Regions from separate parts of the Streptomyces sp. NPDC049970 genome, predicted to be linked through region 2. Evidence: riboswitches for the same ligand, from Rfam matches in the RefSeq annotation. Region 2 holds a riboswitch; each other region holds the start of a gene.

What was found. Region 2 has a riboswitch for cobalamin ahead of AB0I83_RS29305 (cobalamin biosynthesis protein). Riboswitches for the same ligand answer to the same signal wherever they lie in the genome.
Region 1: linked by a shared signal. The riboswitch ahead of AB0I83_RS14955 ((2Fe-2S) ferredoxin domain-containing protein) and the one ahead of AB0I83_RS29305 (cobalamin biosynthesis protein) in region 2 are both predicted to bind cobalamin.
Region 3: linked by a shared signal. The riboswitch ahead of AB0I83_RS22885 (ABC transporter substrate-binding protein) and the one ahead of AB0I83_RS29305 (cobalamin biosynthesis protein) in region 2 are both predicted to bind cobalamin.

Annotation. Positions count from the first base shown of each region.
Region 1 covers NZ_JBFALP010000006.1:330,838-337,867, forward strand. The annotation lists gene metE (5-methyltetrahydropteroyltriglutamate--homocysteine S-methyltransferase) at 1-288, shown strand, start outside; gene AB0I83_RS14950 ((2Fe-2S)-binding protein) at 389-1,075, opposite strand; gene AB0I83_RS14955 ((2Fe-2S) ferredoxin domain-containing protein) at 1,167-1,535, opposite strand; cobalamin riboswitch at 1,632-1,760, opposite strand; cobalamin riboswitch at 1,909-2,092, shown strand; gene AB0I83_RS14960 (ABC transporter substrate-binding protein) at 2,134-3,165, shown strand; gene AB0I83_RS14965 (iron ABC transporter permease) at 3,201-4,277, shown strand; gene AB0I83_RS14970 (ABC transporter ATP-binding protein) at 4,274-5,077, shown strand; gene AB0I83_RS14975 (GH92 family glycosyl hydrolase) at 5,172-7,030, opposite strand, start outside.
Region 2 covers NZ_JBFALP010000026.1:4,802-11,831, forward strand. The annotation lists gene AB0I83_RS29295 (putative cobaltochelatase) at 1-1,498, opposite strand, end outside; gene AB0I83_RS29300 (cobyric acid synthase) at 1,495-3,126, opposite strand; gene AB0I83_RS29305 (cobalamin biosynthesis protein) at 3,123-4,067, opposite strand; cobalamin riboswitch at 4,196-4,326, opposite strand; gene AB0I83_RS29310 (hypothetical protein) at 4,476-4,700, opposite strand; gene AB0I83_RS29315 (inorganic phosphate transporter) at 4,713-5,954, opposite strand; gene AB0I83_RS29320 (class II aldolase/adducin family protein) at 6,256-6,915, shown strand; gene AB0I83_RS29325 (hypothetical protein) at 6,984-7,030, shown strand, end outside.
Region 3 covers NZ_JBFALP010000014.1:68,196-75,225, forward strand. The annotation lists gene AB0I83_RS22870 (carbohydrate kinase) at 1-420, shown strand, start outside; gene AB0I83_RS22875 (acyl-CoA dehydrogenase) at 460-2,304, shown strand; gene AB0I83_RS22880 (hypothetical protein) at 2,301-2,462, shown strand; cobalamin riboswitch at 2,550-2,737, shown strand; gene AB0I83_RS22885 (ABC transporter substrate-binding protein) at 2,795-3,841, shown strand; gene AB0I83_RS22890 (iron chelate uptake ABC transporter family permease subunit) at 3,913-4,920, shown strand; gene AB0I83_RS22895 (ABC transporter ATP-binding protein) at 4,941-5,762, shown strand; gene AB0I83_RS22900 (PRC and DUF2382 domain-containing protein) at 5,820-6,806, opposite strand.

The DNA.
Region 1 (7,030 bases), on a different contig from region 2:
AGCCTGGAGGCGGCCCGCTCCCACATGCAGGTCGCCCACGAGCTCGCCGCCCACGGGTATCCGCGCGAGGCGGGACCGGGCGTCTACGACATCCACTCGCCCCGGGTGCCGGGCGCCGAGGAGGCCGCGGACCTGCTCCGGACCGGACTGGAGGCCATCCCGGCGGAGCGGCTGTGGGTGAACCCGGACTGCGGTCTCAAGACCCGGGGCTGGCCCGAGACCCGTGCGGCGCTGGGGAATCTGGTCGCCGCGGCACGCACGGTCCGTGGTGAGCTGTCCGGGTCCTGACCGACCGGGCGGCGCCGGCCGGGGCGCGCGACACGCCCCGGCCGGTGCCCGGCGGACCTCCCGCCGGTGTCGCGGGTCCGAGTGACGGGCCCGGCGCGTCTCAGTCGGCGAAACAGCAGTCCCCGCACTTCGAACCGGCCGGTGTCCGGTAGTACAGGCAGCAACTGCGACGGCGGAAGGCCAGGTCCGGTCCGGTCAGGGATCCCGTACCGACGAGCCTTCCGGTGCCGAGCAGTCGCGTGACCAGGCGGGTGAGCGGCGTCCGCAGACCGGGCCGGGCGGCCAGGAGCACTCCGGCCGAACCCGCCAGCGCGGAGGCCGCGTTCCCGTCCAGCAGGCGGGGGGCGATCTTGACGTCCAGCCCGGCCTCCAACGCCGCCAGGTGCCCCATCACCTCGGTGCTCAGGGCGTGTTCGCGGTGCGGGAGCCGGTCGGCGTACCACCCGGCGGGGTGCGGCAGCCTGAGTGCCGAGCCGGTGTCGGCGCGTTGCAGGGCGTCGAGGTCCAGCACGATCCCGTGGAGCAGGGCGCAGGCCAGCACGGGTGACCAGAGGCGGGCCGCGTGCCCCAGTTGGGCGATGGACACGCCGACGCGCGGATCCCTGGTGCGGTACCGGTCGGCGACGGCCGTGGCGAGGTCGGCGAACCCGCGGGCGTACGACTCCTGGACGGGGTGCCAGCCCTCGCCGGGGCCACCGGTCCGCATGGCGAAGAAACCCCCGAGGGCGGCCGCGTCCTCCATCGCCGCCGCCACGGCGTCCTGGGGCGCCCGAGCCGGATCAGCCATGCCGGGTGCCCTCTCCCCCGTGCGTCGCCTGGTGGACGGCTCCGCGCGGACCGGCCGCTTCGGCACCTCGGTCCACCGGGCGCCGCCGGCCTCAGGTGGCCGCACGGCGCCGGGGAGGCAGGAAGGTGTAGAGGTCGAGGATCTCGGGCCTGGACGCCAGGCCCGGGCCGCCCGCACGCACCCAGGCGGCGATGTCCTCCGTCGCGTCAGGGTCGTTGACCAGTCCCAGCCAGACCGGCCGGCCTCCGGCGGCCCGGCCGGCGGCGGAGGGCTGCACGACGACGACGTTGGCCTGGTCGCACACGTCGAGGCACTCGGAGACCCGCACCGGTGCCTCGGTGCGCAGCCGCGCCGTCTGCGCCGCGTGGTCCACTCCGGTCACCTTGGGACTGCCGCAGCAGCAGTCCCGGCACACGACGATGCGGCAGGGGGCCGGGCCCGCCGTCCTCACCGCCACCACGGTGTCCGAAGCCTCCTGGGCCGGGTTGTCGGGCACGCCGAACCACCCTCTCTCCGGGGAGATCCGCCCCGGTGTACGTCGAGGAGGCGACCGCGTGAGTCTCCTGGCTCCCGGGTCGAAGTCCGTCCCGTCCTCACCGCTCCGTCCGGAGGGGCACCAAGGACGGGACGGATCAACTCGCCGGTCACAGTGGCGGGACCGCGCCGGATTCGCACCGGCTTCCTCGGACCGCCGTCGCCCTGTCGTGGGTCATCATGACATCCGACGGAAGGGGGCCGCCGGGCGCGGCGTCCCGGGAACCCGCCACAGGGGCGGCCCTTTCCGTCGGGGCGCGCGGCGGGAGGCCGGGACCGCCCACTTGACCGCGCCCCGACGGAACGTACTATCACCAGGTCATCGCCGCGACGGGAGACAGGAAGCCGGTGTGAATCCGGCACGGTCCCGCCACTGTGACCGGGGAGTGCGACCCTCGACATGCCACTGCGCGCCGCGTGGGAAGGCCGAGGGGAAGCGTCGATCCGGGAGTCAGGACACTGGCCTGTCGCGGGCCCGATCCGAGGAGCGCGGACTCCCCAGGAGGCTTCACGTGTTCACAGCCATGTCCCTTTCCCCGCAGGCCGTTCGACCCCGCCGACGCACGTCCCCGCGGGTCGCGGCAGGCGCGCTCGCGCTGGCGGCACTCGCCCTGACCACGGGGTGCGGCTCCGCCGGTGGCGCGGGCGGAAGCCCGGAGGGCGGGGTGCAGGTGTCCGAGGGCTTCCCCGTCACGATCGACAACTGCGGGGTGAGGACGACGTACACCGAGCCTCCGGCGCGGGTGGTCACCATCCACCAGCACCCGGCGGAGCTGATGCTCGCACTCGGCCTGGGCGACCACCTGGCCGGTACCGCCTTCCCCGACTCGGCCGTGCTGCCCGAGTTGAAGCAGGAGTACGAGGCCGTCCCCGAACTGGCCGAGAGGGAACCGTCGTTCGAGACTGTCCTGGAGGCGGAACCCGACCTCGTCTACGGCGGGTACGGCAGCGCGTTCGCGGACAAGGAGGGGCGCTCGCGCAAGGCGTTCGCCGACGCCGGGATCGACACCCACCTCAACCGCGAGTACTGCGGCAGGAAGCGGGTGACGATGGAGGACACCTACGACGAGATCCGCACCGTGGGCACGATCTTCGGTGTGTCCGACCGCGCCGACACGCTGGTCTCCGATCTGAAGGGGCGGGTCTCCGAGGCCGCGTCCGCCGTCGAGGGCGAATCCGACATGCCGGTCTTCGTCTACGACAGCGGCGACAAGTCGGCCTTCACCGCGGGCGGCAGGAGCCTGGGGACCGAGCTGATCCGGCTCGCCGGCGGCCGCAACGTCTTCGCCGATCTGGACGACGTGTTCGGGGACGTCTCCTGGGAGCAGGTCGTGGAGCGCAAGCCGGAGGCCATAGCCATCTACGACTACGAGGGTTCCGGGAGCGTCGAGCAGAAGAAGGCGTACCTGCTCGCCCAGCCGGCGCTCGCGGATGTGCCGGCGATCAGGAACGAGCGGTTCGTCGTCCTGCCGCTGACCGCGACCCTGGTCGGGATCCGGTCGGCGTACGCGGTCGGGGACCTCGCCCGTGGGCTGCACCCCGAGAGCTTCCGGTGACCGCTCCGGCCGTGGGCACCCCGGCGGAGCCTGCCGTGGGACGGCGCGCGAAGGGTGGCACCGCGGCGGGCGGGGGGACGTTCGCCGTGGCCCTGCTCGTCCTGACCGCCGTGCTTCTCGCATCCGTCGTCGCGGGTCTGGCCATCGGTTCGGTGCACGTCCCGCCGGGCCAGGTGTGGGGAATCGTGTGGCACGCCGTGGGCGCCGACCGGTCCGCGCCGGACTGGTCGCGGGCCCGCGAGACCATCGTGCTGGACGTACGGGCGCCACGTGTCCTGCTCGGGGTGGTGACCGGCGCCGGGCTTGCGGTCGTGGGGACCGCGATGCAGGCACTCGTACGCAACCCCCTAGCGGAGCCCTACCTGTTGGGGGTCTCCTCCGGGGCGTCCCTCGGCGCCGTGACCGTGATCGTGTTCGGGGTGACTCTGTTCGGGCCGGTGTCGCTCCCGGTCGCCGCGTTCGCCGGAGCGCTGGGTGCCCTGCTGCTGGTGTACGCCACCGCCCGTACGGGGGGCCGCATCACGTCCGTGCGGCTGGTGCTGTCCGGTGTGGCGGTCGCGGCCGTACTCACGGCGGTGCTGGACCTGCTGCTGCTGACCAGCGACCGGGGGAACGAGACGCGCGCGATCCTCGCCTGGACGCTCGGTGGCCTCGGCGGTGTCGACTGGGCCACTCTCCGGCTGCCCGGCGCGGCGCTGCTGCTCGGCATCGGTGTCCTCTCCGTGCAGGCACGCAATCTGAACCTGTTGCTGGCCGGCGAGGAGGCCGCCACCACGATGGGCCTGGACGTGGGCCGCTTCCGGTCGCGCATGTTCGTGCTGCTCTCCCTCGTCACCGGCGTGCTGGTGGCGGCTGCCGGGCCGATCGGTTTCGTCGGTCTGATGCTCCCGCACATCGTGCGGCTGTTCGTCGGCGGTGACCACCGCCGGGTGCTGCCCACGGCCGCGCTCGGCGGAGCGGTGTTCCTCGTCTGGGCCGACATCGCCGCGCGTGTGGTGGCCGCACCGATGGAGATCCCGGTCGGGGTGCTCACGGCGCTGTGCGGCGGGCCGTTCTTCCTCTGGCTGATGCGCCGCGACGCACGGCGCGGCACGGGCGAGGGTGTGGCATGAGGGCAGCCGAACTCGTCGTCGACTCGGTCACTCTCACGGCCGGCGCCCATCAGCTGGTGCGCGACGTGTCGATGACCGCTCGCCCCGGTGAGGTGATCGGCCTGGTCGGGCCGAACGGCAGCGGCAAGTCCAGCCTGCTGCGCGCCGTCTACCGCGTCCTGCGCCCCGCCGCCGGCCGGGTCGGGGTCGACGGGCAGGATGCCTGGTCGCTGCCGGTGCGGCGACTCGCCCGGACGGTGGCGGCGGTGACGCAGGAGCCGGGGGCGGAGTTCGACCTCACGGTGCGCGAGGTGGTCGCCATGGGCCGTACGCCGCACAAACGGCTGCTCGCGGGGGACACCGCCGAGGACGCGGAGCTGATCGGGACGGCGCTCGGCGCGGTGGACGTCACCGGGCTGGCGGACCACCCCTTCGACCGACTCTCCGGGGGCGAGCGCCAGCGCGTCCTGATCGCACGGGCACTCGCCCAGCAGCCCTCGCTGCTGGTCCTCGACGAACCGACCAACCACCTGGACATAAAGCACCAGTTGTCGGTCCTCGGCGTGCTGAGGAGACTGCCGGCCACGGTCCTGGTCGCCCTGCACGACCTCAACCTCGCCGCGTACCACTGCGACCGTCTGTACGTCCTCGACGCGGGCGAGGTCGTCGCCTCGGGCACGCCCGCCGAGGTGCTGACCCCGCGTCTCCTCGCCGAGGTGTACGGGGTGGAGGGCGAGGTGACCGTCCACCCCCGGACCGGGGCGCCCCATGTGACGTTCCTGCCGGAGGGGCCGCCTCCCCACGGACCCGCCGGAGCGTAGTCGCGGCCGGCACAGCGGAAGGATCCGTCCCCTCGGCCGACCGGAGGCCGGGCGAGGGGACGGATCCTGGGTAAGGCAGGACAGCCGCGGGGTGTCAGTCGAGGGCGGGCGGTGCCGCGTCCGCCGAAGTGCCCCACCGCGAGGGAGCCGTACCGACCTCGAAGGACAGGTCGCGGGTGCCGCGGATGTCCTCGGTGGTCAGGTAGGTCTTCGCGTACGCGGTCCCGTCGGTCCGGGCGGACTGGATGTAGCGCGCCGAGTCGGAGGTGCCCGGAGCCCTCACGGTCAGCCGGCCCTCGGGGTAGTAGCGGCGGTCCAGGGTGAGGTCCACCCGCTCGAAGACGGGGGTCGAGAGCCCCCAGGTGTCCGTGCCCGGCTGGACCGGGAAGATCCCGATCGAGGACAGGACGTTCCAGGCGGACATCGTCCCGAGGTCGTCGTTCCCGGTCATGCCGGTCGGGGCGTCGGTGAAGAGGGTGAGCGCCGCGTGCACGACGTCGGTCGTCTTCGAGGGCTGGCCGGTGGAGAGGTAGGTGTACGGGGCGATCAGGTCGGGTTCGTTCTGCGGGTTGTACTTGTCCGCGTTGTAGTAGTCGTACGGCCCGTTCACCCACACCTCGCGGGCGGTCTTCGCCGGGTCCTTCAGGAGCTCGTCGTAGGCGAAGAACGAGTCGAGGCGCTCGTTGGCGGCCTGGGTGCCGCCGATCAGGGAGACCATGCCGGGCAGGTCCTGCGGGACGAGCCACTGGTACTGCCAGGACGTGCCCTCGTGGAAGCCCTCGCTCTGTGCGGGGTCGACGGGTCCGGTGAAGTCGCCGGCGGCGTCGCGGGCGCGGAAGAAGCCGGTCGAACTGTCGAAGATCTTCCGGTAGTTCTGCGCGCGCTCCGTGTAGCGCTCGGCGTCCGCCTCGTGGCCCAGCTCCTTCGCCATCTGGCCGAGCATCGCGTCGGACAGTGCGTACTCCAGGGTCGCGGAGGCGCCGTGGTCGTAGTCGGAGTCACCGGGCTTCACGTGCTGGCGACCCTTGATGTAGGGCGCGAAACCGTCGGCGAGGTACTCCTTGTTGGCTTCGCGGCCCACAGGGGCGGAGTCGGCCGACGGCACTCCGTCGGCGTTCTTCCTGAGCGCCCGGTAGGCCTGCTCCTCGTACCCCTTGAGCAGTCCCTGCTGGTAGGCGTTGGTGAGGAACGGCGTGACGGGGTCGCCCGTCATGATGTTCGTCTCGACCGTGCCGTATCCCCACTTGGGGAGCCAGCCGCTGTCCTGGTCGATCTTGATGACGGAGATCGCCATGTCGCGTGACTCGCTCGGCGCGAGGAGCGACAGCAGCTGGGCCTGGGTGCGGTAGGTGTCCCAGAGCGACCAGTTCTGGTAGTACGTGAAACCCTTGGCGCGGTGGGTCTTCTGGTCCCAGCCGGTGTAGCGGCCGTCGACGTCGCTGCCGATGTTCGGCGCGAGGAAGGAACGGTAGAGGGACGAGTAGAAGGTCCGGCGAAGGGTCTCGCTGCCGCCCTGCGCCCGGACCTCGCCGAGCCGGTCCTCCCAGGCGGACTGTGCGGCGCGTGCGACCCTGTCGTACGGACGGCCGCCCTCCGCGCGGAGGTTTAGGGCAGCGCCCTTGGCGTCGACGTAGGAGATCGCCGTGGTCGCCTCGACGCTGCGGTCCTCGGTCGTGTCGAAGCGCAGGAAGGCGCCGTTGCGCTCGTCGCCGGCGGCCGAGGTCTTCGAACCCTCGGTGACCTTCTCGCCCTTCCACGTGCCCGAGGTGGCGAAGGGCCGGTCGAAGCGCGTGATCGTGTAGACCGTGTACGGCTTGGTGTCCTGGCAGAAGCCGCTGCCGGTGATGGCCGTGCGCACGGTGCGGCTGTCGAGGATCTCGACCTTGGTGTTCACGGTCTTGTGCAGCGACTGGCCCGCGTTGATGAGGACGTTGGCCTTGTCGGTGGCGGGAA
Region 2 (7,030 bases):
CGTCGACGACGAACAGCACGAGATTGCCCTCGCGCCCCTCCCGCGTCGCCTGCCGCAGATCGTCACGCCGCACGACGAGGCCCCGCCCCGACCGTCCGCGAGCCCGCTGGTGCGGAGCGGCCGCCTGCACCGTCGCCGCCAGATGAAGCTTCGTCAGCGCGCCCTCGGGCCGCCGCGACCCGGTCGTCCGCCCGTGCTCGGTACGCGCCCGGGACCGCCGCCCGGCCGCGCCCTCGCCCAGCCCGGGCACGCTCAGCACCTTCGTACGGAACGGCTCGCCCGCCCGCACCGGCCGCCGCTCCCCGGCTCCGCCACCCGGTGCGGGCGCGTCGCCGCTCCCCGGCTCCTCGCCGCCGGCCGGGTCGGATCCGCCGTCGTCGGGGCCGCCCGTGTCCGTACCGCCGTCGGGGCCGCCGTCCTGCGGAGGCACACCGCCGCCGGGGCCGTCCGGGTCCGGCTCCGGGTCGTCGTCGCCCCCGCCCTCGTCGTCCCGCGCGTCCTGGAGCGCGTCGTCCAGCTTGTCCTCGTCCAGCCCCGGCGCGTCGAACGGATTGCGCCGGCGGCGGTGGGGGAGCGCCAGAAGCGCGGCCTGCCGCACGTCGTCGGCCACGACCTCCTCACGCCCCGCCCAGGCGGCCAGCGCGGTCGCGGTACGGGCCATGACGATGTCGGCGCGCATCCCGTCCACCTCGAACGCCGCGCACGTCGCCGCGATCTGACGCAGCACGCCGTCACCGAGCACCACCCGGGGGAGCAGGGCACGGGCGGCCACGATCCGCTCCCGCAGCGCGGCCTCCTCGTCGGCCCACCGGGCGGCGAACCCGACCGGGTCGTCGTCGTAGGCGAGCCTGCGCCGTACGACCTCGACGCGCAGGTCCGTCTCGCGCGACGCGGCCACCTCGACGGTCAGCCCGAAGCGGTCGAGCAACTGAGGGCGGAGCTCGCCCTCCTCGGGGTTCATCGTCCCGACCAGCAGGAAACGCGCCGCGTGCCGGACGGACACGCCCTCGCGCTCGACGTACGAGGCGCCCATGGCCGCCGCGTCGAGCAGCAGGTCCACCAGGTGGTCGTGGAGGAGGTTGACCTCGTCCACGTACAGGATCCCGCGGTGCGCGTCGGCGAGCAGCCCGGGCTCGAACGCCTTCACCCCCTCGGAGAGGGCCCGTTCGATGTCGAGCGCGCCGACGAGCCGGTCCTCCGACGCGCCGACCGGCAGCTCCACGGTCCGCGCCGGACGCGACACACCCGTCCCCGCCTCGTGCGGGCCGTCCGGACACGCCGGATCGGGTGCCCCCGGGTCGCACGAGAACCGGCACCCCGCGACCACGGGAACGTGCGGCACGAGCGCGGCCAGCGCCCGCACCGCGGTCGACTTCGCGGTGCCCTTCTCGCCCCGGACCAGCACCCCGCCCACGGCGGGACTGACGGCGTTGAGCAGCAGCCCGAGCCGTAGATCGTCCTGCCCGACGATGGCGGTGAAGGGATACGGGGTACTCACAGGGCCTCCTCGGTGGCGTGTACTTCGGTTCCGGCGTCCGGCGGGGCCGGGGCGTCCTCGGTGCCGTGCGGCCCGGTCACCGGGGCCGGGGCGTCCTCGGCGCGCCGCGGCGCGGGAGCGGACGCGGGCGCTCCCGGCGGCACGAAGGGCAGCCCCGCCGGAGCCCCCTCCTCGATCAGCCGCCACAACGCGTCCGTGTCCGCGTGCTCCTCGACCAGGTCCCCGAGCCGGTCGAGCTGCTCCTCCCGCAGCGCCGCGAAACTCGTGTCGGGCGCGGCGGTGAACCGCCGCCCGGCCGCCCGCGCGACCTCGCCCAGGAACGCCCGCCGGAAGCCGTCGCTCTCCAGCGAGCCGTGCCAGTGCGTCCCCCACACCGAGCCCACCCGGCAGCCGTCCAGGAAGGGTTCGCCGCCGTGCACCTCGGCGACCCCGTGATGGATCTCGTACCCCTCCACCGGCTCCCCGAGCGCCGTCCCGACGGGCCGGCCCAGCACCTTCTCCCGGCCGAAGCGGACGCGCACCGGCAGCAGCCCGAGCCCGTCCACCAGCCCCGCCCGGGACTCCACGTCGTCCTCGACGCGCTCGCCCAGCACCTGGAACCCGCCGCAGATTCCCAGCACCGGACGCCCCTCGGCGGCCCGCCGCAGCAGGGCGTCCGCCAGCCCGCGTTCCCGCAGCCAGGCCAGCGCCTTCACGGTGCCCCGCGTGCCGGGCACGACCACCAGGTCCGCGTCGGCGAGCTCCTCCGCCCGGTCCACGAACCGCACCACCACACCGGGCTCCGCGGCGAGCGCGTCCACATCGGTGAAGTTGGACATCAGCGGTACCGCGCACACCGCGACCCGCAGCACGTCCTCGCCGTGCGGGGGCGCCACCACCGACTCCCGTACGGTGCCGCGCATCGAGACCCGCAGCCCGTCCTCCTCGTCGATGCCCAGCCCGTGGGCGTACGGGAGCACACCGTAGCTCCGCCGTCCCGTGAGCCCGTGCAGCATGTCGAGGCCGGGCTCCAGCAGCGACACGTCCCCGCGGAACTTGTTGACGAGGTACCCGGCGACGAGCGACTGGTCCTCGGCGCTCAGCAGCGCCGTCGTACCGAAGAACGAGGCGAACACACCGCCCCGGTCGATGTCGCCCACCACCAGCACGGGGAAGCGCGCGGCCCGCGCGATGCCCATGTTCACTATGTCCGTACGCCGCAGGTTGATCTCGGCCGGACTGCCCGCCCCCTCGCAGATCACGGCGTCGTACGTACCCCGAAGCTGCTCAAGGCAGTCCACGACCGTGCCCAGCAGCGCCTCCTGACGCCCGCCGTGGTAGCCGCGGGCGCTCATCTCGCCGACCGGCCTGCCCATCAGGACCACCTGGCTCGACCGGTCGCTCCCGGGCTTGAGCAGCACCGGGTTCATCAGCGCCGACGGCTCCACCCGGGCGGCCTGTGCCTGCATCGCCTGGGCGCGGCCGATCTCCGCCCCCTCACGGGTGACGAACGAGTTCAGCGACATGTTCTGCGCCTTGAACGGCGCGACCTTCACCCCCCGGCGCACCAGCCACCGGCAGATCCCGGCCGTGACCACGCTCTTGCCCGCGTCCGACGTGGTGCCGGCGACCAGCAGCCCGCCGCTCATCTTCCCCTCCGTCCCATGGCCAGCCGCCCCGCCGCACACACGCCGAGGGCCAGCACACTCACCCGGCGCGACAGCCGCACCGCGCGTTCGATGTCGGTGACCCGCACGTCCCGGCCGGCCTCCCCGTTGAGTACCGGCCGGTGCTCGACCCGGCCGGCGTAGGCGAGGGTCCCGCCCAGCCGTACGCCGAGCGCCCCCGCGAAGGCGGCCTCCACCGGGCCCGCGTTGGGGCTCGGGTGCCTGTCCGCGTCGGCACGCCAGGCCCGGACGGCCTCGCGCGGGCGGCCCCCGGCGGCCACCGCGAGCGCCGCGGTGAGGCGGGCCCCCGGCCAGCCGGCCAGGTCGTCGAGCCGGGCCGACGCCCAGCCGTAGCGCCGGTTGCGGGCCGACCTGTGTCCCACCATGGCGTCGAGCGTGTTGACGGCCCGGAAGCCGACCAGCCCCGGCACCCCGCCGAGCGCGCCCCACACCAGGGCCCCCACCACGGCGTCGGAGGTGTTCTCGGCCACGGACTCCACCACCGCGCGGGCGATCTGAGGTCCGTCCAGCGCCTGTGGATCGCGGCCGCAGAGATGCGGCAGCCGCTCGCGGGCCAGCTCGACGTCCCCGGCGGCCAGGGCGCCGCCGATGGCGCGCGCCTCGCGGCCCAGCGACGTACCCCCGACGACGGACCAGGTGGCGGCGGCGGTCAGCGCCACGGCCGCGGCGGGGCGGTGGCGTACGGCGCGGGCGGCCAGCGCGGCGGCGCCCGTGGCACCCCCGGCGCAGACGAGCGCGTGCAGGGCGCCCCGGCCCCGGTGGTCGCGCCACAGCACGCTCTCGGCCACCGCGGCGGCTCGCCCGAAGGCGGCGACGGGGTGGCCCCGGCGGGGATCACCGAGCAGCAGGTCGCCGATCAGGCCGGCGGCGGCACCGTACGCGAAGATGCGGTCGGCTCGCACGGATCAGCAGGCCGTCGCGCCTCGAAGGGACCTCGTCACGGGTGGTGCGGGAAGGGACGCACGGCGGCCGGGCATGGCAGATGTCCTCACTCAGGGTCCGCGCCCTGGTTCGACGTGACCGGCGACGAGAGTCTCCTGGCTTCCGGATCCGCAGGTCCTCCGGCCTTCCAGCCCGCGGTCGCGGGCCGTGACTTCCGTGTGGAGGACTGCTCCCCGGTGACAGTGGCGGGACCGCGCCGGATTCGCACCGGCTTCCTCTCCTGTCGCCGTAATGGCCCGGGCAGTCCACCACGCTCTGCGAACGCCCGTCAACCTGCCGTTGACCTGCGAGGCTTCGGCGTGCCCGGACGCACACCGGGCCGGACACACGCACGGTGTGTCCGGCCCGGTGTCACGCACCGAGGAGGTTCAGGCGACGATCAGGTAGATCCCGTACGCGACCGCCACCGCGCACAGCGCGAAGCAGGCGTAGGCACCGGCGCGCGCCGGAGCGTGGGGACCGCCACCGCCCTGAGCCGTCGGCACCTGCCTGGCCAGGCCCAGGATGCCGAGGGTGAAGAGGCCGACGAGTGCGACGGTGATCACGAGGCTGACGCCGAAGACGGACGCGAGAGCTGCCCAGTCGATGTTCATACGGATCTGTCCTTACACCGTGGCCGGTCGGGCCGGGTCGGTCTGGGGGTCGGCCGGGGCGGGGATGGTGGCCTTGAGGTCCGGGACCAGCGTGCCGGCGGGCGGCGGGCTGACCGCCGCGATCGCGGTGGTCACGACGCCCGCGGGCTCGTTGACGTTGGTGTGGTCGACCGGCTTGCGGCGCGACAGCAGCCAGATGGCACCGGAGCCGGCGACGAGCACGACGGCCACCACGGCGACGCCCCAGGGGCCCTGCTTGGTGAGGAACTCCGCCCCGGCGCCGACCAGGCCGGCGGCCGGCAGCGTCAGGCCCCAGGCGATGAACATCCGGGTGGCGGTGGACCAGCGGACCACGCCTCCCTTGCGTCCGAGGCCTGCGCCCATCACCGCACCGGAGCAGGACTGCGTGGTGGAGAGGGAGAAGCCGAGGTGCGAGGAGGCCAGGATGACCGTGGCCGCGCTGGTCTGGGCCGCGAAGCCCTGCGGCGGCCGGAGCTCGGTGAGGCCGCTGCCCATGGTGCGGATGATGCGCCAGCCGCCGAGGTAGGTGCCCAGGGCGATCGCGACACCGGCGGAGGCGATGACCCAGACCGGCGGGTTCGAACCGGGGGCGAGGACGCCGCCGGTGACCAGGGCCAGGGTGATGATGCCCATGGTCTTCTGCGCGTCGTTGGTGCCGTGGGCGAGCGAGACGAGACCGGCCGAGGCGATCTGGCCGGCGCGGTAGCCCTTGGCGGTCGACTTCAGCTGCGCCTCGTCGGTGATCTTCCGGTTGAGGCGGTACGTCAGCTTCGTGGCCAGGAGCGCGGCCACGCCGGCGACGAGCGGCGCGGCGATCGCGGGCAGCAGGACCTTCGTGACGACGGTGCCGCCGTCGATGGAGGACCAGCCCGCCGACATCACCGCTGCGCCGATGAGGCCGCCGAAGAGCGCGTGCGACGAGCTGGAGGGCAGGCCGACCAGCCAGGTCAGCAGATTCCACAGGATGGCGCCGACGAGCGCGGCGAAGATGACCTCGGTTCTGAGGCCGTCCTCGTTGATGATCCCGCCGGAGATCGTCTTGGCGACCTCCACCGACAGGAACGCGCCGACGAGGTTGAGAACGGCGGACATGGCCACCGCTGTCTTGGGCTTGAGTGCGCCGGTCGAGATGGTGGTGGCCATCGCGTTGGCGGTGTCGTGGAAACCGTTCGTGAAATCGAACACGAGAGCTGTCACGATCACGATCGCGAGCAGCAGCGTGATGTGTTCCATTTACCCAGGCAATCGTTCGACGTCAGTGGCACGTGGAACGTAAGCAACCTGGGTGAACGGAAGATGAACTGGGCAGGGCGGCATGGTGACCCCAACCGTTCGCGGCGATTCCGCTTGTGTGCGCGACGGGTAGGCCGGACCGCCGTCGCCGGTGCGGGGACCGGCCCCTCCCGGTGCGAATGGTCCGCTTCCGCGCCGATTCGCCCCGACGGGAGACATGGCTCACGTGTGCCCGCGGAGGCGAACGGGACACCCTCCCTGCCCCTGCCGGGGGCGAGGGGGCGACCCCTAGGATCTCCGCATGAGCGACGGCGATCAGAGCGAGATCCAACAGGCGTGGGACGGTGTCGTCGCGACGGCCCGCAGGACGGCGGCGGAAGGGCTGGTCGTCGGCACCTCAGGCAACGTCTCGGCCCGGGTCGGCGGAATCGTCCTGGTCACCCCCAGCGGAGTGCCCTACGACCGGCTGGGCCCGGGGGACACGGTGGGCGTCGACCTCGAAGGCCGCCAGGTGCTGGGAGAACTCGTCCCGACCAGCGAGCTCCCCCTCCACCTCGCCGTCTACCGGGGGAGCTCCGCGAAGGCCGTCGTCCACACCCACGCCGTGCACGCCACCGCCGTCTCCACCCTCGTCCCCGAGGTACCGCTCGTCCACTACGCCGCGGCCCTGCTCGGCGGCCCCGTCCGCACCGCCGCCTACGCCCGCTACGGAAGCCAGGAGCTCGCCGACAACATGGTGGACGCCCTGCGCGACCGCACGGGCTGCCTGCTGCAGAACCACGGAACCGTCACCTACGGGGACACCCTCGACGAGGCCTACGACCGCACCGCGCAGCTCGAATGGATGTGCAGGCTCTGGCTCGCCGCGAGCTCCGTGCCCGGCCTCAGCCCCAACCTGCTCTCCCACGCCCAGCTCCACGACGTCCAGGACGCCCTGAAGGGCTACGGCCAGCCGGGCTGAGCCCCGCCCCCGCACCGTACGGACGCCGCCCGCTGGCAGCCCGTGCCCAGGCCCGGGACACTGGAGCCGTGCGCCCGGCAACAGCAGCGGCAGCGGCCGCCACCACGATCCTCGG
Region 3 (7,030 bases), on a different contig from region 2:
ATCGCCAAGGCCAGCGACGAGGACCTGCGCCGGCTGTACCCGGACGAGGAACCCGAAGACGCCGCCGCCCGCTGGCTGCGCGCCGGGCCGGCCGTGGTCCTCCTCACCACGGGTGCCGGCGGCGCGCTGGCGTTCCTGCGCGACACGGTGGTGCGCGTCGGCGCGCCGTCCGTCCGGGTCGCGGACACGGTGGGGGCCGGCGACGCCTTCATGTCCGGCACGCTGCACGCCCTCGCCTCGCGCGGGCTGCTCGGAGAGCGGGGCCGCACCCGGCTGCGGTCCATGGACACGGCCGTGCTGGGAGACGTGCTGCGCCACGCGGTGGCGTCCGCCGCCGTCACGGTGGGGCGGTCCGGCGCCCTGCCTCCCGACCGGGCGGAGCTGGCAGCGGCTCTGACCAGCGTCCCTGCCCCCGGGTGACGAGGGTGTCCTCGCCCCACCCCGGTCGTTCAACTCGGTATGACCGTGACCCTTACCGACTCCGCCCCACCCTCCACCGCCGATCTGCTGACCGGCGTCCTCCTCGGTCCCGAATTCCGTCGTGAGCACGGCTTCTGGCAGCGGCTGATCAGCACAGAACCGTTCCGCCGCCCCGCGGGGGGAACACCCGAGGAGCGACTGGAACTCGCCTACGACCGGCTGCGCATCCTCAACCGGTCGCTCGACAGCGGAGCACGCCTCGCCGCCGACCTCCGGGCGCTGGCCGCCCTGCACGCCTGGCTCGGCCCGGTGGACCCCGCGCTCACCACCGTCGCGGGCATCCACTACAACCTGTTCCTCGGCAGTCTCCTCGACCACGACCGAGCCGGCCGCCGCGACCTCTCCGACTACCTCTCCATGCGGCGCATCGGCACCTACCTCTGCACGGAGGTGGCCCACGGCAACAACGCTGCGGCCATGGAGACCACCGCGACCTACGACGGCGAACGGGACGGATTCGTCCTGCACACCCCCAACGCGGGCGCGCAGAAGTTCATGCCCAACACCGGCCCCGCGGGCGGTGCCAAGTCCGGTCTGGTCGCCGCCCGCCTGCTGGCCGACGGCACGGACCACGGCGTACGCCTCTTCCTGGTGCGGCTCACCGACGACGTGCGGCCCTTGCCGGGCGTACGGGTCCGGCAGCTGCCGGCGCGGATGGGCAGCCCCGTCGACCACTGCCTCACCTCGTTCGACCAGCTGTTCCTCGCGCGGGACGCCCTGCTCGGCGACGGCGAAGGAGCGGGCGCGCAGGGCGAGTTCAGGACCGGGCCCGGGGACAGGCGGCGGCGCTTCCTGACGACCATCGGGCGGGTCACCCCCGGCCGGATCTCCATGAGCGCCTGCGCCGCGGGCTCGGCCCGCGCGACCCTGGCGGTCGCGGTGCGGTACGGCGGCCACCGGCTCGTCTCCGGTTCCCGGGGCACACCGAAGGTGCCGGTCAACGCCTACCGGACCCACCACGGGCCGCTCGCCTCGGCCATGGCCACGGTCTTCGCCATGAGCCTCCTGCACCTCAGAGCGCAGGACCGGTGGGAGAGCTGTACGGACGAGAGCGGCCGTACGGAGGCCGGCACGCTCGTCGACGTGGCGAAGGCCTGGATCACCTGGCGCGCCCGAGAGGTCATCGTGCAGAGCCGCGAACGCTGCGGTGCTCAGGCCCTGCTGGAGAACAACGGCATGACCGAGCTGGTCACCGGGGTGGAGGGCGCCATCACCGCGGAGGGAGACAACATCGCCCTGTACGCCAAGGCGGCCGCCGACATGCTCTTCGCCGCCGACCCCGGTCGGGAGTCCACCGCCGTCCCTGGGCCCGGCGACCTGAGCGACCCGCGCTTCCTGCGCACCCTCCTCGCCGCGGTGCGGGACACCTGGTTCGCCCGGGCCAGGGCCCGGGCGCTGCGGGTGCCCGACGCCGACGCCCTCGGGCGGTGGAACGCGGCCTCGGGGCCGGCCCTGCGCGGTGTCGAGGCCTTCGCGTACCTCCAGGCCGCCGAGGCGTTCTCCGACGCGCGCTCCGCTCTGCCGGAAGGGGCGGCCAAGGAGCGGCTGGGGGAGCTGGAGCGGCTGTTCGCCGTCGAGTGGGTGGCCCGCAACAGCGGCGACCTGCTGGCCGCCGGGTTCCTGAGCCGCGATCAGGTCGAGTCCCTCGCGGAGACCGCCGAGGAACTGGTCGCGACCGTCGCCGCGCACGCACAGGAACTGGCCGGCTCCTTCGCCCTGCCCGCCGAGCTGCTGGCCGACTGGCCGATCGCGGGACCCGGTTACGCCGACGCGTACGACGATCCCCGGGCATCCTGGCACGCCGGTGGGGGAGAGGCCCGATGAGCGGCCTCCGCACGGCACGCGGCCTGGTGGGCGAGAGCCTGGAGATCCTGGTCCTCCGTGCCGTCCTGCTGGCCTACTGGGGAACCGTGTCGGTGCTCTCGCGCCGGTGCGGGAAGTCGTCCGCGACCGGCGGCGAATCGGTTCGCCCCCACCCCTGAGACGTCCGGCGGCGGGTGCGCGGGGACGGACTCCGCCGCACCCGCCGCCGTTCCTGGCACGGTCCCGGAATCCGTCGGAACACCGCGTGATAACTTGCAGAAGCCAGTCGTACTCCACGTGGAGTCAGGGAATCCGGTGCGAATCCGGAGCTGACGCGCAGCGGTGAGGGGGACGGGCGGGGCCACGGCCACTGGGACACCCTCGGGTGCCCCGGGAAGGCGCTCCGCCCGGACGAACCCGAGTCCGAAGACCTGCTGGCACCCGCTTCCGCACCGGGAGCGGAACTCCGTACCGGGCTTCGCGCAAGAGCCCAGAGACGCCGAGGGACTCCGTGCCGCCCATAGCCACCGCCGTACGCCGAACCACCCTGCTCATCGCGGGACTTGTCCTGCTGGCCGCCTGCGGCGGCAACGGCGGCGGCTCCTCCCGCTCCGCAGACGGCGCGGGCGCCGACGGCTACCCGGTGACGCTCAGGAACTGCGGACGCACCGTGACCGTCGCCGCCGCCCCGCACCACGCGGTCTCCCTGGACCAGGGATCGACGGAGATCCTGCTCTCGCTCGGCCTCCAGGACAGGCTGGCGGGCACCTCCACCTGGACCGACCCGGTGATGGAGGGGCTGGAGAAGGCCAACGCGAAGGTCCCCCGCATCGCGGAGAACCGCCCCTCGTCGGAGAAGGTCCTCGGCCTGGAACCCGATTTCGTCAGCGCCTCGTTCGAGTCGACCCTCGGCAAGGGCGGTGTGGCGCCCCGCGAGCAGTTCGAGGACCTCGGAGTGCCCACCTACGTCTCGCCCGCCGACTGCACGGCCAAGGACAACAGCGGCAGCGGCGACGGTTCCCGCACCGAGCCCCTGACCATGGACAGCGTCTACACGGAAGTGCGGGACCTGGCAAGGCTGTTCGGGGTCCCGGAACGGGGCGACGCGCTCGTCTCCGAGCTGAGGGCCCGGATCACGGCGGCCACCACCCGGACCGACGCGTCCGACGCCACGCTGCTCTACTGGTTCGCCAACTCCGAATCCCCCTACCTGGCGGGATGCTGCGGGGCTCCGGGCATCATCACCGGGGAACTCGGGGCGGAGAACGTCTTCGACGACACGCACGAGGAGTGGCCCCAGATCAACTGGGAGACCGTCGCGGACCGCAACCCCGACGTGCTGGTCATCGGCGACCTGACCCGAAAGTCGCAGACCGCCGAGAGCGCCCGCAAGAAGATCGCGTTCCTGGAGTCCAACCCCGCCACCAGGAACATGGACGCCGTGCGGCACAAGCGGTACGTCCTGCTCAGCGGCCAGGCCATGAACCCCGGCATCCGGACCGTGGAGGGCGTGGAACGCGTCGCGGCCGGGCTGCGCTCGTTCGGACTCGCGGAGTGACGGACACCCGACCCGCGCCGACCGTCGCCCCCGAGTCGGCGCCCACCGGCCGGGCGGCCGGATCCGGTGTCCTGCGCGACGGCCTGGTGTGGACCGCCGGTGCGGCCCTGCTCCTCCTGTCCGTCGCGGTCGCCGTCACGATCGGCCCCGCGCGCATCTCCGTCCCGGACGTGTGGTCCGCGGTGGCCTCCCACCTCGGCGTCGGAGAGGCCCGGCTGACCCCCATCCGGGACGGCATCATCTGGAACCTGCGCATGCCCCGCACCCTGCTCGCCGCGGTGTGCGGGGCCGGGCTCGCGGTGTGCGGCACCGTGATGCAGTCCCTGCTGCGCAACCCGCTGGCCGATCCGTTCGTCCTCGGCGTCTCCTCCGGCGCGTCCACCGGGGCGGTCGTGGTCGTGGTCCTGGGCGTCGGCGGGGGAGCGGTGCCCGTCTCGGCGGGCGCGTTCGTCGGGGCCCTGTTCTCCTTCGCCCTCGTGCTGCTGCTCAGCCACACCCTCGGCGGCTCCACCGACCGTGTCGTCCTGTCCGGCGTCGCGGCCATGCAGCTCTTCTCCGCCCTGACCTCCTTCGTCGTGATGACCGCCGCCGACGCGGAGCAGACACGCGGCGTCCTGTTCTGGCTGCTCGGCTCCCTGAGCGGGGTCGGCTGGAGCGACGTGTGGCTGTGTTCCGCCGTCCTGGCCGTCACGCTGCTGATCTGCCTCGGCCATGCCCGCACCCTCGACGCCTTCGCCTTCGGCCAGGACGCGGCCGCCGCACTCGGGGTCCACGTCGCCCGCACCCGGATCGTGCTGCTCTGCACGACCGCGCTGCTGACCGCGGCCCTCGTCAGCTCGGCGGGCGCCATCGGCTTCGTCGGTCTCGTGCTGCCGCACGCGGCCCGGGCGCTGACCGGCTCGGGGCACCGCAGGCTGCTGCCGGTGACCGCACTGGCCGGGGCCGTGTTCCTGGTCTGGGTCGACACCCTGGCCAGGACCGTCCTCGACCCGCAGGAGGTGCCGGTGGGGGTGGTCACCTCGCTGATCGGGGTGCCCGCCTTCGTCCTGGTCCTCTACCGCACCCGGAGGAGCGCGTGACGCGGGAGAAGCCCGCGGCCGTGTCTCCGGGCGAGGGCCTGCGGGCGGCACGGGTCAGCAGGGAGGCCGGCGGAAGGATCGTGCTGGACGGGGTGAGCGTCTCGCCGGCGCCCGGCGCCACCGTCGGCCTCCTGGGTCCCAACGGCTCGGGCAAGACCACCCTGCTGCGGGTGATGGCGGGCGTACTCACCCCCGGCGCGGGCGTGGTCACCCTCGACGGCCGCACCCTCGCCGACACCGGCCGCAGAGCCGTGGCCCGTCGTGTGGCCGTGGTCGACCAGCACGCGGTCACCCAGGTCGACCTGAACGTCCTGGACGTCGTACGCCTCGGCCGCATCCCGCACCGGCGCGCCTGGTCCGCGCCGGGGCCCGAGGACGAGGCCGCCGTACGCGATGCGCTGGCGCGCACCGGACTCGCCGACCGCGCCGGGCAGTCCTGGCACACCCTGTCAGGAGGCGAGCGGCAGCGCGTCCAGATCGCCCGGGCACTCGCCCAGGAGCCGCGCGAACTCCTGCTGGACGAGCCGACCAACCATCTGGACATCCAGCACCAGCTGGAGCTGCTGTCCCTGGTCGCCGCGCTCCCCGTGACCGCGGTCGTCGCGCTCCACGACCTCAACCTGGCCGCCATGTTCTGCGACCGGATCACCGTGATGAGGGAAGGCCGGGTGGTGGCCGGCGGAACGCCCTCGGAGGTCATCACCGAGGAACTCATCGCCGACGTCTACCGGGTGCGCGCCGTCGTCACACCGGAAGGACCGGACGGCCGGCCCGCCGTACGCTTCCTGCCGGGCCGCGCCGTCCCCGGAGCACGGCGACGCGACGAAGGGACGGCCCCGTGAACCTCCCGGGTCCGCCCCTCGCTGTGGTCGTGCGGCGCGTGGCCGCTGTGTGAGGGGTCAGCGACGACGTCCCTGGCCGAACTCGCCGCCCATGTCCTTGCCGCTGCCCATGTCCTTGCCGTCCGCGTAGTCGATCTTCTCCTTGCGGATCTCGGCGGAGACTTCCTTCTGTTCGGTGACCTTGCTGGTCTCGAGACGGACCCGCTCCACCGGGACAGCCTCCTTGCGGACGGTGGCTCGTTCTGCGTGCAGGGTGACCTCGACGTCCTGTTCACCGAGGTCGGTCCGGCCCGCGGTACCCGTCGCCTTCTCGTCCGGCTGGAAAGGCTCGCGCACCACGCGTACCTCCTCGTGCGACACGGGCACCGTCCTGGTGACGTTCTCGGTGACGACGTACTTGTGCAGGCGGGCCCGGCCGCTCTCGTACTCCTCCGTACCGACCTGGAGCTGCTCCTCGGACCGGATCATCTCCTCCTGGCCACCGGCGCCCCCGGCGGACCGCTCGGCTCCGGCTCCCGCGAGCGGGCGCGACGTGGAGGACGTGTCCATGTCGCGGTGCCCACCCGCGCCGGCACCGGTGGTGCCCATGCCGGCTGTGGTGTCGGTGGGCTTCGTCCGGCCGCCCTTCGCCGCGCCGGCGGCCCCGGCCGCTCCGGCGGCGCCCATGGCCGCCGTGCCGGTCCCGGAGGCCGTGCGCCCGTCACCGCCGGTCCCGGTGCCCTTCCTGCTCAGCCCGTAGTGCCGGTAGAGCTCCTCCTCCTCCGCGACGGACAGGTGCGCGTCCGCGTCGACCCGGGGGGCCTCCTTGACGCGCTCCTTCGGATGCGAGATGTGCAGGTCGGACCCCACACGCCGGGCTCCGGCGAGCGGAACGAAGCTCTCCTTCATGCCGAACATGCCGGTCTTGACCGTGATCCAGTCCGGCTTGCCGGTGTCGTCGTCGACGTACACCCGCCCGACCGTGCCGACCTTCTCGCCGTCACTGTCGTAGACGGTCAGACCGTCGAGTTCTCCGGAATCCGTGAAACCGTCAGCGGCTCCCATGCCGATTCCTCCTCGCCCGGGCGCGTCCTGTAGGTGGGTCCAGCAGGGGAGGCGCGTCCGGATTCCATCGCGCCTCACCCGGTTGGACGCTGCAACTTCCCGGCCCGGTCGGCGAGCGGTCCGGGACACCCGGGATGGGCGGTGGCCCCGCTCCACGCGGCTCGCGGCCCACGGCCCGGGTTACGCCATTCGGGTGAGCGCCCTCCTGGGTGCGCCGCTTCCCG